3 regions of the Streptomyces griseiscabiei genome follow, and region 1 is predicted to be linked to each of the others. Evidence: riboswitches for the same ligand, from Rfam matches in the RefSeq annotation. Region 1 holds a riboswitch; each other region holds the start of a gene.
The links. A riboswitch is a leader RNA that binds a small molecule or an ion and turns the genes downstream of it on or off. The one in region 1 is predicted to bind cyclic di-AMP.
Positions count from the first base shown of each region.

Region 2: linked by a shared signal. The riboswitch ahead of J8M51_RS44800 (LysM peptidoglycan-binding domain-containing protein) and the one ahead of J8M51_RS26790 (M23 family metallopeptidase) in region 1 are both predicted to bind cyclic di-AMP.
Region 3: linked by a shared signal. The riboswitch ahead of J8M51_RS38710 (C40 family peptidase) and the one ahead of J8M51_RS26790 (M23 family metallopeptidase) in region 1 are both predicted to bind cyclic di-AMP.

Region 1 covers NZ_JAGJBZ010000002.1:2,177,357-2,181,682, forward strand. The annotation lists gene J8M51_RS26785 (alpha-galactosidase) at 1-1,854, shown strand, start outside; cyclic di-AMP (ydaO/yuaA leader) riboswitch at 2,157-2,315, shown strand; gene J8M51_RS26790 (M23 family metallopeptidase) at 2,320-3,333, shown strand; gene J8M51_RS26795 (IS481 family transposase) at 3,540-4,326, opposite strand, start outside.
Region 2 covers NZ_JAGJBZ010000006.1:43,706-48,031, forward strand. The annotation lists gene J8M51_RS44790 (cytochrome P450 family protein) at 1-540, shown strand, start outside; gene J8M51_RS44795 (transglycosylase family protein) at 746-1,825, shown strand; cyclic di-AMP (ydaO/yuaA leader) riboswitch at 2,001-2,181, shown strand; gene J8M51_RS44800 (LysM peptidoglycan-binding domain-containing protein) at 2,186-2,890, shown strand; gene eno (phosphopyruvate hydratase) at 3,293-4,326, shown strand, end outside.
Region 3 covers NZ_JAGJBZ010000003.1:1,061,092-1,065,417, forward strand. The annotation lists gene J8M51_RS38705 (hypothetical protein) at 1-215, shown strand, start outside; gene J8M51_RS38710 (C40 family peptidase) at 220-1,437, opposite strand; cyclic di-AMP (ydaO/yuaA leader) riboswitch at 1,447-1,620, opposite strand; gene pcrA (DNA helicase PcrA) at 1,872-4,326, shown strand, end outside.

The sequences.
Region 1 (4,326 bases):
CGCTTCACCCGTCCCGCGCTCTCCGTGCGCACGGACGAGCGGCGCGGCACCGAGTGGACCTTCCGGGGGCACGAGGCCGACGGCGACGAGCTGCGGCTGCGGTTCGGTGACGACGGACTCGGGATCACCCTGCACTACCGGATGCGCGACGACGTGGTCGAGCGCTGGGTGACCCTGGCCAACGACGGGCCGGCGGTGGAGCTGCTGCGGGCCGACTCGGCGACCTGGACGCTGCCGCCGCGCGCGGAGGAGTCCTGGCGCCTCTCCCAGCTGCACGGGCGGTGGGCGGCCGAGTCCCGGCTCGTGCGCGGCGACCTCACCTACGGCGAGAAGGTCATCGGCAGCCGGCGCGGCCACACCGGGCACCAGCACCTGCCCTGGGTCGCCCTGGACACCGACGCCACCGAGGAACGCGGCGAGGTCTACGGCTGCGCCCTCGGCTGGTCGGGGTCCTGGCGGATCGCCGTCGCCCAACTCCCGGACGCCCGTGTGCAGATCACCGGCGGCGCCGGTTACGACGAGTCCGGGCTGCTGAGGCTGGAGACGGGGGAGACGTTCACCACGCCCGTCTTCGCCGGCCTGTGGAGCGACGGCGGCTTCGGCGGGGCCAGCCGCGCCTGGCACGCCTACCAGCGGGCGTACGTCATCCCGGACGCGGAGCAGGACCGGCCGGTGCTCTTCAACTCCTGGGAGGCCACCGAGTTCGACATCTCGGAGGACCAGCAGGGGACGCTGGCGCGGGCGGCGGCGGCCATCGGGGTCGTGCTGTTCGTGGTGGACGACGGCTGGTTCGGGGCGCGGACCAGCGACCGGGCCGGGCTCGGCGACTGGGCGCCCAATCCGGACCGCTTCCCGAAGGGGCTGAAGCCGCTCGCCGACTATGTGCACGCCCTCGGGATGCAGTTCGGTATCTGGGTCGAGCCGGAAATGGTCAACCCGGACAGCGAGCTGTACCGGGCACACCCCGAATGGGCACAGTTCCAACCGGGACGAAAGCGGACGGAGCTGCGTAATCAGCTCGTTCTCAACCTCGCCCGCGAGGATGTTCAGGAATACCTCTGGGAGCGGCTCGACGCGCTGCTGTCCAGCGCGCCGATCGACTACGTGAAATGGGACTTCAATCGCTGCTTCACCGATGCCGGCTGGCCCGGAGAGCCGTATCCGCAGAAGCTGTGGGTCGAGCATGTGCGTGCCTTCTACGCGCTGCTGGACCGGCTGCGGGCCGCGCACCCGGGGGTGGCGTTCGAGTCGTGCTCGGGCGGCGGCGGCCGGATCGACCTCGGGGTCATGGCGCGGACCGACCAGGTGTGGACCTCCGACAACACCGACCCGCTGGACCGGCTCGCCATCCAGCACGGCTTCAGCCAGGTCCACCCGGCGCGGGCCATGGCCGCCTGGGTCACGGACAGCCCGAACAACCAGCTCAACGGCCGGGTCAGCTCGCTGCGGTTCCGCTTCGTCAGTGCCATGGCCGGGGTGCTCGGGGTCGGCGGCGACCTCACCCGGTGGTCCGAGGAGGAGCTGGCCGAGGCGCGCGGCTGGGTCGGGCTGTACAAGGAGATCCGGCCGGTCGTGCAGCGCGGCGACCTCTACCGGCTGCGGCCCCCGGCGGGCGGGCTGAGCGCCGTGGAGTACGTCCACGGGGACGAGGTCGTCATCCTCGCCTGGCTCCAGGCCCAGCACTACGGCGAGCCGCTCGCCCCGCTCCGGCTGCGTGGACTCGACCCGGAGGGCACGTACGAATGCCGCGAAACGGGCGAAGTGTACCGAGGGGCGGTGCTGTTGCATCACGGGTTGCGGACGGGACTGCGGGGCGACTTCGATGCGGCAGTTATCCGCCTGCGTCGCACTTGAGTGAACTGTCCGAAATGCAGCTGTAATTCCAACAAGCCCTGGAATAAAGCCTACTGGGTCGTAGGTGCGTGAGCAGCGTCATATTCGTGACGTTCCGTTGCCGCCATGTCCACGTAATCCGGGCGGATTTCCAGGGTGGTTGGAAAAGGGCCAGGATCGGTGATTTACGGAGCGTGATCGTGAATTGATGTAAGGATCAGGGAGGAAGACGCACAGGAAGTCCCAATGGTTGTCTCTGTGGGCACAAGTCGCTTACGTTCGGCGTCAATCCGGACGGACGCCCAATCCTGCCGCCGACCGGAGCCGCGTACCGACCCGATCCACGGCAGGAGCGGGGGACCCACAGGAATCACCGCCTGTTCCGGTCTCCGGAACGGCTAGGGGTAAAGCCGTGCGCAAGCACGGCCGGACATCTCCAGTCCGCACCCGACAGCTCACCTCGCAGGCGCCGGAGAGGAATTCGCCATGCCCGCGAAGGGTAAGCACCGCCGTCCGAAGTCCCAGCGTTTCACCCGCTCGATCGCCGCCGCGGGGACCGGTGGCGCGGCGCTCGCGCTGCCCCTGATCGGAGCCGCCGGCGCCCACGCCGCGACCCCGACGGCCACCGTTTCCGGGGTGGCCGAGAAGACGGCCACCGTCGCCGCCGAGAAGGCCGCGGCCGAGGCGGGCGCACGGATCGAGCAGGCCGAGAAGGCCGCGCAGGCGGAGAAGACCAGCACCAAGAAGGCGCCGACCAAGACCTACTCGGTCAAGGTCGGCGACTACCTCGCCAAGATCGCGGACGAGCAGGACGTGGACGGCGGCTGGAAGCGGCTGTACTCGGACAACCGCGCCGCGATCGGCTCCGACCCGTCGCTCATCCACCCGGGACTCAAGCTCAGCATCGGCGGGCAGGCCGGCTCGGGCGGGACGTCGCAGTCGTCCAAGCCGCAGCTGTCGCAGTCCTCGAAGCCCGCCGAGTCGTCCGGGTCCTCGCAGTCGTCGAAGTCCTCCGGCTCGGCGAAGCAGGAGTCGAAGGACACCCAGGCGTCGACCTCCACGTCGAGCAACCAGTCCTCGTCGTCCAGCGGCTCCGGCTTCAGCGTGCCGATCCAGGGCGCCACCGTCGGCACCGCGTACAAGACCGCCGGCAGCATGTGGTCCAGCGGCTACCACACGGGTGTCGACTTCGTGGCCCCGACCGGGACGACCCTCAAGGCCGTCGGCGCGGGCACCGTCGTCTCCGCCGGCTGGGGCGGCGCGTACGGCAACCAGGTCGTCGTCAAGCTCGCCGACGGCTACTACGCCCAGTACGCCCACCTCTCCTCGATCTCCGTCTCCGCGGGCCAGTCCGTGAGCGGCGGCCAGCAGATCGGCCTCTCCGGCGCGACCGGCAACGTCACCGGCCCGCACCTCCACTTCGAGATCCGGACCAGCCCGAACTACGGCTCGGACATCGACCCGCTGGCCTACCTCCGCTCCAAGGGTGTCAGCGTCTGACGGCACCTCGACCGCGTACGCGGCGAAGGCCGGCTCCCGTGACCGGGGGCCGGCCTTCGGCGTCTCCCTAGGGCCTGTCTTCACATTCCCGCCTGCCCCGCGACGCCATGCACGCTCCCCCACTCTCGGCTTCGCTCGACCGGGAGGTACCCCCACGACGCCGCGGGGCCGCCCTCCGGGCGACGACGGGAATGTGAAGACAGGCCCTAGCTGTATTGAGCCGCAGCGTTGTTGACGCGGCTGATGGGTGGCTGGCCGCCGAGTGCGGTGTGGCAGCGGTGGTGGTTGTAGGTGTGCAGGAAGTCTGCCAGGGCGTCGGCGCGTTCGGTGTTGCTGGTGTAGGGCCGCAGGTAGGCCCATTCGTCGAGCAGGGTGCGGTTGAAGCGTTCGACCTTGCCGTTGGTCTGCGGCCGGTAGGCGCGGGTGAGCTTGCCGGTCGCGCCGAGGTCGGCCAGCGCCTGCTGCCAGGCGAAGCTCTTGCGGTAGGGCCAGGCGTTGTCGGTCAGGACCCGCTCGATGCGGTCGATGCCCGATGCGGCGAAGAAGGCCGCGGCCCGGCGCAGGAAGGCGGCGCAGGTGTCGGCCTTCTCGTCCGGGTGGATCTCGCTGTAGGCGACGCGAGTGTGGTCGTCGACGGCGGAGTGGACGTAGTCGAAGCCCATGCCGCTGCGCGTGGTCCGGCCCGCCCGGCGGCCCAGCACCTTGTGGCCGCCGCCGTCGGGGATCCGGCCGAGCTTCTTGACGTCGACGTGGATCAGTTCGCCGGGGCGGTCGCGTTCGTAGCGGCGGATCACGGCGCCGGTGGGGCGGTCCAGCCAGGCCAGGCGGTTGAGGCCGTGGCGGGTCAGGATCCGGTGCACGGTGGAGGTGGGCAGGCCCAGGACCGGGCCGATGCGGGCCGGGCCGGGCTTGCGCTCCCGCCGCAGCCGGCACACCCGGTCCTCCGCCGTCGCCGGGGTGCGGTGCGGCGTCCGATGCGGCCTGCTCGAACGG
Region 2 (4,326 bases), on a different contig from region 1:
GCCGGGTTCGAGACCACCGTCAACCTCATCGGCAACGGCACCTACGCCCTCCTCACCCACCCCGAGCAGCGCGCCCGCCTCCAGGCGTCCCTGGCCGCCCGCGAGACCGAGCTGCTGGAGACCGGCGTAGAGGAACTCCTCCGCTACGACGGCCCCGTGGAACTCGCCACCTGGCGCTTCGCGACCGAGCCCCTCACCATCGGCGGCCAGGACATCGCCCCCGGCGACCCCGTCCTCGTCGTGCTCGCCGCGGCCGACCGCGACCCCGCCCGCTTCGACGACCCCGACACCCTCGACCTCTCCCGCCGTGACAACCAGCACCTCGGCTACGGCCACGGCATCCACTACTGCCTCGGCGCCCCCCTCGCCCGCCTCGAAGGACAGACCGCGCTGGCGACGCTCCTCACCCGCCTCCCCGACCTGCGACTCGCGGTGGATCCGGCCGATCTGAGATGGAGAGGAGGGCTCATCATGCGGGGGTTGCGCACGCTTCCGGTCGAATTCACCCCGCGAGAGCGGTCTGTGAGCAGCCCGGCATGAGCGGTACGTAGTAGTACCCAGGCAGCCTGTAGCACTACCCCATTCCGCGAAGGAAGATGACGCTCCCTCAAGTCTGTGATCTTCACGTGATCTGCGCTGCATTAACTTGTGACAACTGATCGACTGCGGCTACGTTCACACGTCAGTGCGAAGGGGGCACCACACCCTTCGCACAGGTCACTGCTGTCGTGTGAAAGGCAACCGCATGCTCTCCGGGAACGGTCGTCACCGTCGCCCCCGTCAGGCTCCGGCCCTCCTCGTCGCGGCCGGAGTGACCGGATCGGCCATCGCCATCCCACTCCTCGGCGCCACCGGCGCGAGCGCGGCCAGCGGAACCACCTGGGACCAGGTCGCGGAGTGCGAGAGCGGCGGCTCATGGAGCGCGGACACCGGGAACGAACGCTACGGCGGCCTTCAGCTGACCCAGGACAACTGGGAGAAGTACGGCGGTCTCGAGTACGCGACGACCGCCGACCAGGCCAGCCGCTCCCAGCAGATCGCGGTCGCCGAGAAGGTGCTCGCCGACCAGGGCGTCGGCGTCTGGGCCACCTGCGGACTGCTCCACAACCTCGGCGGCGACTCCGGTTCCGCCGACGTGGACACGGGGGTCGTGGACGACTCGACGAAGTCGGGGTCGGGGTCGGGGTCGGACGGCTCGTCCGAAAAGTCTGACTCATCGAAATCATCAGATTCATCCGCTTCATCGGATTCATCCGCTTCGACCGATCGGGACGACGAGGCCGACGGGGTCGACGGGTCCGGCGCAGCGGACGGGGCCGACTCGACCCAGTCGGCCGGTTCGGGCGATTCGGCCGACTCCGGTGCGTCGGGCGACTCGAACGCCGACGCCTCCGAGGGCTCCGCCAAGACCGAGAACGGTACCGAATCGGGCAAGTCGCCCCAGAGTGACAGCTCCACGGCTCCCGATGACGGCGACAGCGGTACCGGCCGTCACCGGGGCGCCAGCGCCGACGAGAGCGCCGGCGCCGACACGGGGGCCGGTACCGGCGCGGACGCGGCCGACGACGGCTCCCGTGCCGCCGACTCCAAGTCCTCCGGCCGGCACGCCTCCCGCGGCGGCGACACGGCGCGCGAGGCCGCCGACGGTGCCTACACCGTCCAGGCGGGCGACAGTCTGACGGGCATCGTGAACTCGCTCGGCCTGGACGGCGGGTGGCGCGGGCTGTACGCCGAGAACGAGGACACGGTCGGAACTGACCCGGACCTTATCCTTCCCGGTCAGACCCTCGAAGTCGGTGCCGAAACGGGCGAAAAGCAGCGGTAGTTCGGGTCATGGTTCGCCCCTGAATGCCCGTTTTGATCTACATGGGAGATGAATCACAGACCCCGTGATCGTCTTTGAAATTCGGGCAATCACCTGTTTACGGTCGTGACCGCTCGCCACAGCGGGCCCCTGCGGTCGTACGCCGAATCCTGCCAACGGCCGCAAGGAACAGTCGTCGCGTCAAGCGCCGTAGGCAGGAGCGGGGGACCCAAGGTAAGTGCCGGGCCCAGCGGTTCACGCTGGACCGGCTCGGGGTGAAGCCGCGTGAAGCGAGCCGGAAGGCGAGCGAGCGCGGCCGGGCAACTCAACCGGCCCGAACCCGACAGCTCACCTCGCAGGCGTCGGTGAGGGGATCTCTCCATGCTGTTCTCCAGCAAGGGCAAGCACCGTCGCCCGTCCAAGGCCGCTCGCGCCATCGCCGTCGCCGGTGTCACCGGCGCCGCCGCCATCGCCGCCCCGCTGATGGCCGCCGGCAGCGCCTCCGCCGCCACCGCCTCCGAGTGGGACACCGTCGCCCAGTGCGAGTCCGGCGGCGACTGGTCCATCAACACCGGCAACGGTTACTACGGCGGCCTGCAGTTCTCCGCCTCCACCTGGGCCGCCTACGGCGGTACGCAGTACGCCTCCACCGCCGACCAGGCGAGCAAGGCCCAGCAGATAGCGGTCGCCGAGAAGGTCCTCGCGGGCCAGGGCAAGGGTGCCTGGCCGGTCTGCGGCACCGGCCTGTCCGGCGCCTCGTACGACGGCGCCGCCGCCTCCGGCGGCAACACGAACTCCGGCTCCACGCAGCAGAACACGCAGAAGAGCACGGAGAAGAGCGCGCAGAAGAGCACCGAGGACACCCGCGCCTCCCGCTCCTCCGAGCGCGCCACCGTCGAGACCCCGACCGGCAAGAAGGTCAAGAAGGGCGACGGCGAGTACAAGGTCGTCAAGGGCGACACCCTCAGCGGCATCGCCGAGAAGAAGAACGTCAAGGGTGGCTGGGAGAAGCTCTTCGAGCTGAACAAGGACATCATCGACGACGCCGACTTCATCTACCCGGGCCAGCAGCTCCACCTGAGCTGACCCGTCGAAGCCGGTGGGGACGGATCCGGCTCGGTGAGGGCGGGTCGGGCTGGGCCGAAAAATCCGGCCGCTCCCCAGCTGAACCACAGCCCGCTCACATCCGTGTCCTCCATAGTGAAGGCCTCGTGAGGGCCGTCCCCCCGTCCCCACGGGCTCCCCGCTCCGGTGCGCATTCCCCCGTACGCACCGGGGCGGGGCTTTTCTCTGTCCGGAGAGAGGGCCGTTCCCCCTTCTGTTCACTTTCTCGCCCACCCCCCTTTGTTCCGGCAGGGAACAATGGGTACCGTCTGTCTGTCCACGGGACGGTCGGTCGGCTGCCGACGGCCCGGGGGCGGTTAGGCTCTAGTCGCAAGGCCCGCGGGCCCCGCACTTTCAGCGTCACATCCCATGAAGGAGATGCTCGTGCCGTCCATCGACGTCGTCGTAGCCCGGGAAATCCTGGACTCCCGAGGCAACCCCACGGTCGAGGTCGAGGTCGGCCTCGACGACGGCAGCACGGGTCGTGCCGCCGTTCCGTCCGGCGCCTCCACGGGTGCCTTCGAGGCCATCGAGCTGCGCGACGGTGACCCGAACCGCTACCTCGGCAAGGGTGTCGAGAAGGCCGTCCTCGCGGTCATCGAGCAGATCGGCCCGGAGCTCGTCGGGTACGACGCCACCGAGCAGCGCCTGATCGACCAGGCCATGTTCGACCTGGACGCCACCGACAACAAGGGCTCCCTCGGCGCCAACGCCATCCTCGGCGTCTCCCTCGCCGTCGCCCACGCCGCCTCCGAGGCCAGCGACCTCCCGCTCTTCCGCTACCTGGGCGGCCCGAACGCGCACCTGCTGCCCGTTCCGATGATGAACATCCTGAACGGCGGCTCGCACGCCGACTCCAATGTGGACATCCAGGAGTTCATGATCGCCCCCATCGGCGCGGAGTCCTTCTCCGAGGCCCTGCGCTGGGGTGCCGAGGTCTACCACACCCTCAAGAAGGTGCTGAAGACCAAGGGCCTGTCCACCGGTCTCGGCGACGAGGGCGGCTTCGCCCCGAACCTGGAGTCCAACCGCGCCGCGCTCGACCTCATCATCGAGGCCATCAAGCAGGCTGGTTACGTCCCCGGTGAGCAGATCGCGCTCGCGCTCGACGTCGCCGCGTCCGAGTTCTACAAGGACGGCAAGTACGAGTTCGAGGGCAAGTCCCGCTCGGCCGCCGAGATGACCGAGTACTACGAGGAGCTCGTGGCGGCCTACCCGCTCGTCTCCATCGAGGACCCGCTGTTCGAGGACGACTGGGCCGGCTGGAACACCATCACCTCGAAGCTCGGCGACAAGGTCCAGATCGTCGGCGACGACCTCTTCGTCACCAACCCCGAGCGCCTCGCCCGCGGCATCGAGGAGGGCTCCGCCAACGCCCTGCTCGTCAAGGTCAACCAGATCGGTTCGCTGACCGAGAC
Region 3 (4,326 bases), on a different contig from region 1:
CCATGCTGGTCACCGGCGCCCTCCTCGTCGGCCTCAACCAGGCCGACGACCAGCCCGTCGACAACATCAAGATCGGCGTGAAGCTCGCCCTGCTGATCGTGATCCTCGGACTGGTCTATGTGAAGCGGGACGACGAGACGGTGGAGAAGCCGCTGTTCGGACTCGTGGGCGCCCTGACCGTCGTGAACGTCTTCATCGCGGTGCTCTGGACCTGACGGTCTACGCCGGCCGCACCACGCTGTGGATCGACGACTCGCCGTCGTAGAAGACCGACTCCTCGCGGACGTACGTGCCGGGCTTCGGGGCGTGGATCATCATGCCGTTGCCGATGTAGAGGCCGACGTGGCCGATGTTGTCGTAGAAGAAGATCAGGTCGCCGGGCCTGGCGTTCGCCAGGGAGACGGTGGTCCCGGTGCCGGCCTGGTCGTAGGTGGTGCGGGGGAGGTCGACGCCGGCGGCCTTCCAGGCGGCCTGGGTGAGGCCTGAGCAGTCGTAGGAGCCGGGGCCGGTGGCGCCCCAGACGTACGGCTTGCCGATCTGCGCGCGGGCGAAGGCGAGGGCCTTGGCGGCCTTCGAGGCGTAGGTGGAGTCCTCGGCCGGGGCGGCGGTCTCGGTGGTGGTGCCGGTGGAGGTCTCCGTACCGGTGGAGGTCTCCTCCTGGACCGTCCCCTGAGTTCCCTGGCTCCCCTGAGTTCCCTGGTCGTCCCGGGTCTCCTGGGCCGGCTGTGCCGCCGCCTGCTGCCGCGCGAGTTCCTCGGCCTTGCGGTCGGCCTCCTCCTGCTCGCGCTGTTCGATCGCGGCGAGCCGGGTCTTCTCCTCGACGGTGAGGGTGGAGAGCAGTTCGCGGGCCTCGGCCAGCTTCGCCTGGACCGTGGCCTTGCGGGCCTTGAGGGTCTTCTGCGTCTCGGTGAGCTGTTCGAGGCCGTCGCTCGCCTCCTGGCGCTGCTCCGTCGCCTCGGCCTGCTCGGTGACGTACGCGTCGACGGCGTCCTGCCGGCGGTCCGTCAAACGGTCCATCAGCTGGTTCTGGTCGAAGTAGTCCTGCGGGTTGTCCGCGAGCAGCAGCGAGGCCTGGTCCGGGGCCGCCGCGCCGTCGCGATACTGGGCCGCTGCGAACGAACCCAGCTCCTCCCGCGCGTCGTTGAGCTTCTCCTGGCGCTTGGCCACGGCTTCGAGGAGGGTCTCGACCTGCTTCTTCTGCTTGGTCGTCCTCTCCTTGGCCGCGTTGTAGCCCTCGGTCGCCGCCCCGGCCCCGCGGTAGAGGTCGTCGACCTTCTTCTCGACTTCCTCCAGGCTCGGCTTGTCGTCGGTCGAGGGCGCGGCCGTGGCGGTCTGCGAGAGCAGGGCCACGGAGGTGAGGGCGGCGGTGGCGAGGGCGGGGGTGCGGATGCCCGCGCGCGTCCGGCCGGCCGGACGCGGCTTGCGGTGCGGCGCCATGGTTCGGCGTCTCCTTCCGTTGTCCGCCTACCGAGTTAGCTGTCGGGTTCGGGCGCAAGCTTCGGAAGGTTTGCCCTACGGCCCTTGCCGCGTGCGGCGGTCGGGCCGATTCACCCCGGAGGATCGGTGGGTCCCCGGCTCCGGCGCCCACGTAAGGCGTACCGGACTCGGCGGAGGCCGTGCGGCCCGGCGACGTTCGCCGGTTGGGTCGTACGGTCCTGGGGAAAAAGCTAGCCAACTCGTGTGGCCCGTGTGAAGGTTGATGTTCGATATGCCCGATACGTTTTCGTGACCTTAGCCTCTTCGACGCGAGAGGCGGTAGGCTCGCTCGCTCACCGTCGTACGGCGGTCGCGGTGTGTGGCGGATGTGGACGAGTGCGGACTTCCCGGGGCGGCCTCTCGCTGTCAGTGGGGGCGCCTAGACTCGGAGAGCGATGAGCAGCCTCTTTGACGACAGCTTCCTGGCGGACCTCCAGGCCCCCCGCGGCCACGCGGAGGAACCCCCGCCGCCGCCCGAGGACGATCACGTACCGGAGCCGCTTCCGGACGATCTGTTCGGCGGGAAGTTCGACGCGCCACCGGACCGTGACGCGTACTACCGCGACGGCGCTCCCCGCCCCGCGATCGACGCGGCGGCCCTCCTGGACGGGCTGAACGAGAACCAGCGTGCGGCCGTGGTGCATGCCGGATCACCCCTGCTCATCGTCGCGGGCGCCGGCTCCGGCAAGACCCGGGTGCTCACCCACCGCATCGCCCATCTGCTCGGCGAGCGGCGGGTCCATCCCGGCCAGATCCTCGCGATCACCTTCACCAACAAGGCCGCCGGCGAGATGAAGGAGCGCGTCGAGCAGCTCGTCGGCCCGCGCGCCCACGCGATGTGGGTCATGACCTTCCACAGCGCGTGCGTACGCATCCTGCGCCGCGAGAGCAAGAAGCTCGGCTTCACCTCCTCCTTCTCGATCTACGACGCCGCCGACAGCAAGCGGCTGATGGCGCTCGTCTGCCGTGATCTGGACCTCGATCCGAAGCGCTTCCCGCCCAAGTCCTTCAGCGCCAAGATCAGCAATCTGAAGAACGAGCTGATCGACGAGGAGGACTTCGCCGCCCAGGCCGCTGGGGGCACCTCCCGGTCGAGCGGAGCCGAGAGTGGGGGAGGCTTCGAGAAGACCCTCGCCCAGGCCTACGCGATGTACCAGTCCCGCCTCCGCGAGGCGAACGCGCTGGACTTCGACGACCTGATCATGACGACGGTCAATCTGCTGCGCGCCTTCCCGGACGTCGCCGAGCACTACCGCCGCCGCTTCCGGCATGTCCTCGTCGATGAGTACCAGGACACCAACCACGCCCAGTACGCCCTGGTCAGAGAGCTGGTCGGTACCTCCGAGCACCCGGTGGACGTCCCGCCCAACGAGTGGGACGTCCCCCCGGCCGAGCTGTGCGTCGTCGGTGACGCCGACCAGTCGATCTACGCCTTCCGCGGCGCGACCATCCGCAACATCCTCCAGTTCGAGGAGGACTACCCGGACGCGACGACGATCCTGCTGGAGCAGAACTACCGCTCCACCCAGACGATCCTCTCCGCCGCCAACGCGGTGATCGAGCGCAACGAGTCCCGCCGCCCCAAGAACCTGTGGACCAACGCGGGCGCGGGCGCCCGGATCACCGGCTATGTCGCCGACACCGAGCACGACGAGGCCCAGTTCGTCGCCGACGAGATAGACCGACTGACGGACGCGGGCGACGCGAAGGCCGGTGACGTCGCCGTCTTCTACCGGACGAACGCCCAGTCCCGTGTCTTCGAAGAGGTGTTCATCCGCGTCGGCCTGCCGTACAAGGTCGTCGGCGGCGTCCGCTTCTACGAGCGCAAGGAGGTCCGGGACGTCCTCGCGTATCTGCGGGTCCTCGCCAACCCGGAGGACTCCGTCCCGCTGCGCCGCATCCTCAACGTGCCCAAGCGCGGTATCGGCGACCGCGCCGAGGCGATGATCGACGCCCTCTCCCAGCGCGAGAAGATCAGCTTCCCGCAGGCCCTGAAGCGGGTCGACGAGGCGTACGGCATGGCGGCCCGGTCGACGAACGCGGTCAAGCGGTTCAACACGCTGATGGAGGACCTGCGGACCGTCGTCGAGTCCGGCGCCGGACCGGCGACCATCCTGGAGGCGGTGCTCGAACGCACCGGCTATCTCGCCGAGTTGCAGGCCTCCACCGACCCGCAGGACGAGACCCGTATCGAGAACCTCCAGGAACTCGCCGCCGTCGCCCTGGAGTTCGAGCAGGAGTCCGGTGCGGCGGAGGGCGAGACCGAGGGCGAGGCGGCGGCCGTCACGCCCGCCGGACTTCCCGCCTTCCTGGAGCGGGTGGCGCTGGTCGCCGACTCCGACCAGATCCCGGACGACGAGGAGGACGGCTCCGGCGTCATCACGCTCATGACCCTCCACACCGCCAAGGGCCTGGAGTTCCCGGTCGTCTTCCTGACCGGCATGGAGGACGGCGTCTTCCCGCACATGCGCGCCCTCGGCCAGACCAAGGAGCTGGAGGAGGAGCGCCGGCTCGCGTACGTCGGCATCACCCGCGCCCGGGAGCGGCTCTACCTCACCCGGTCCGCGCTCCGCAGCGCCTGGGGCCAGCCCTCGTACAACCCGCCGTCCCGCTTCCTGGAGGAGATCCCGGCCACGCACCTGGAGTGGAAGCGCACCGGGGCGACCGCGCCGGTGTCCTCGGGACCGGCCTCCGGGATCGTGTCCTCGCTGTCGTCCTCCCGCTCCCGTTCCTCGGCCTCCGGCGCGTCCGGCTTCGCGACCCGCCGGGGCGACGAGAAGCCGGTGGTCTCGCTCGCGGTGGGCGACCGCGTCACCCATGACCAGTTCGGCCTCGGCACGGTCGTCGGTG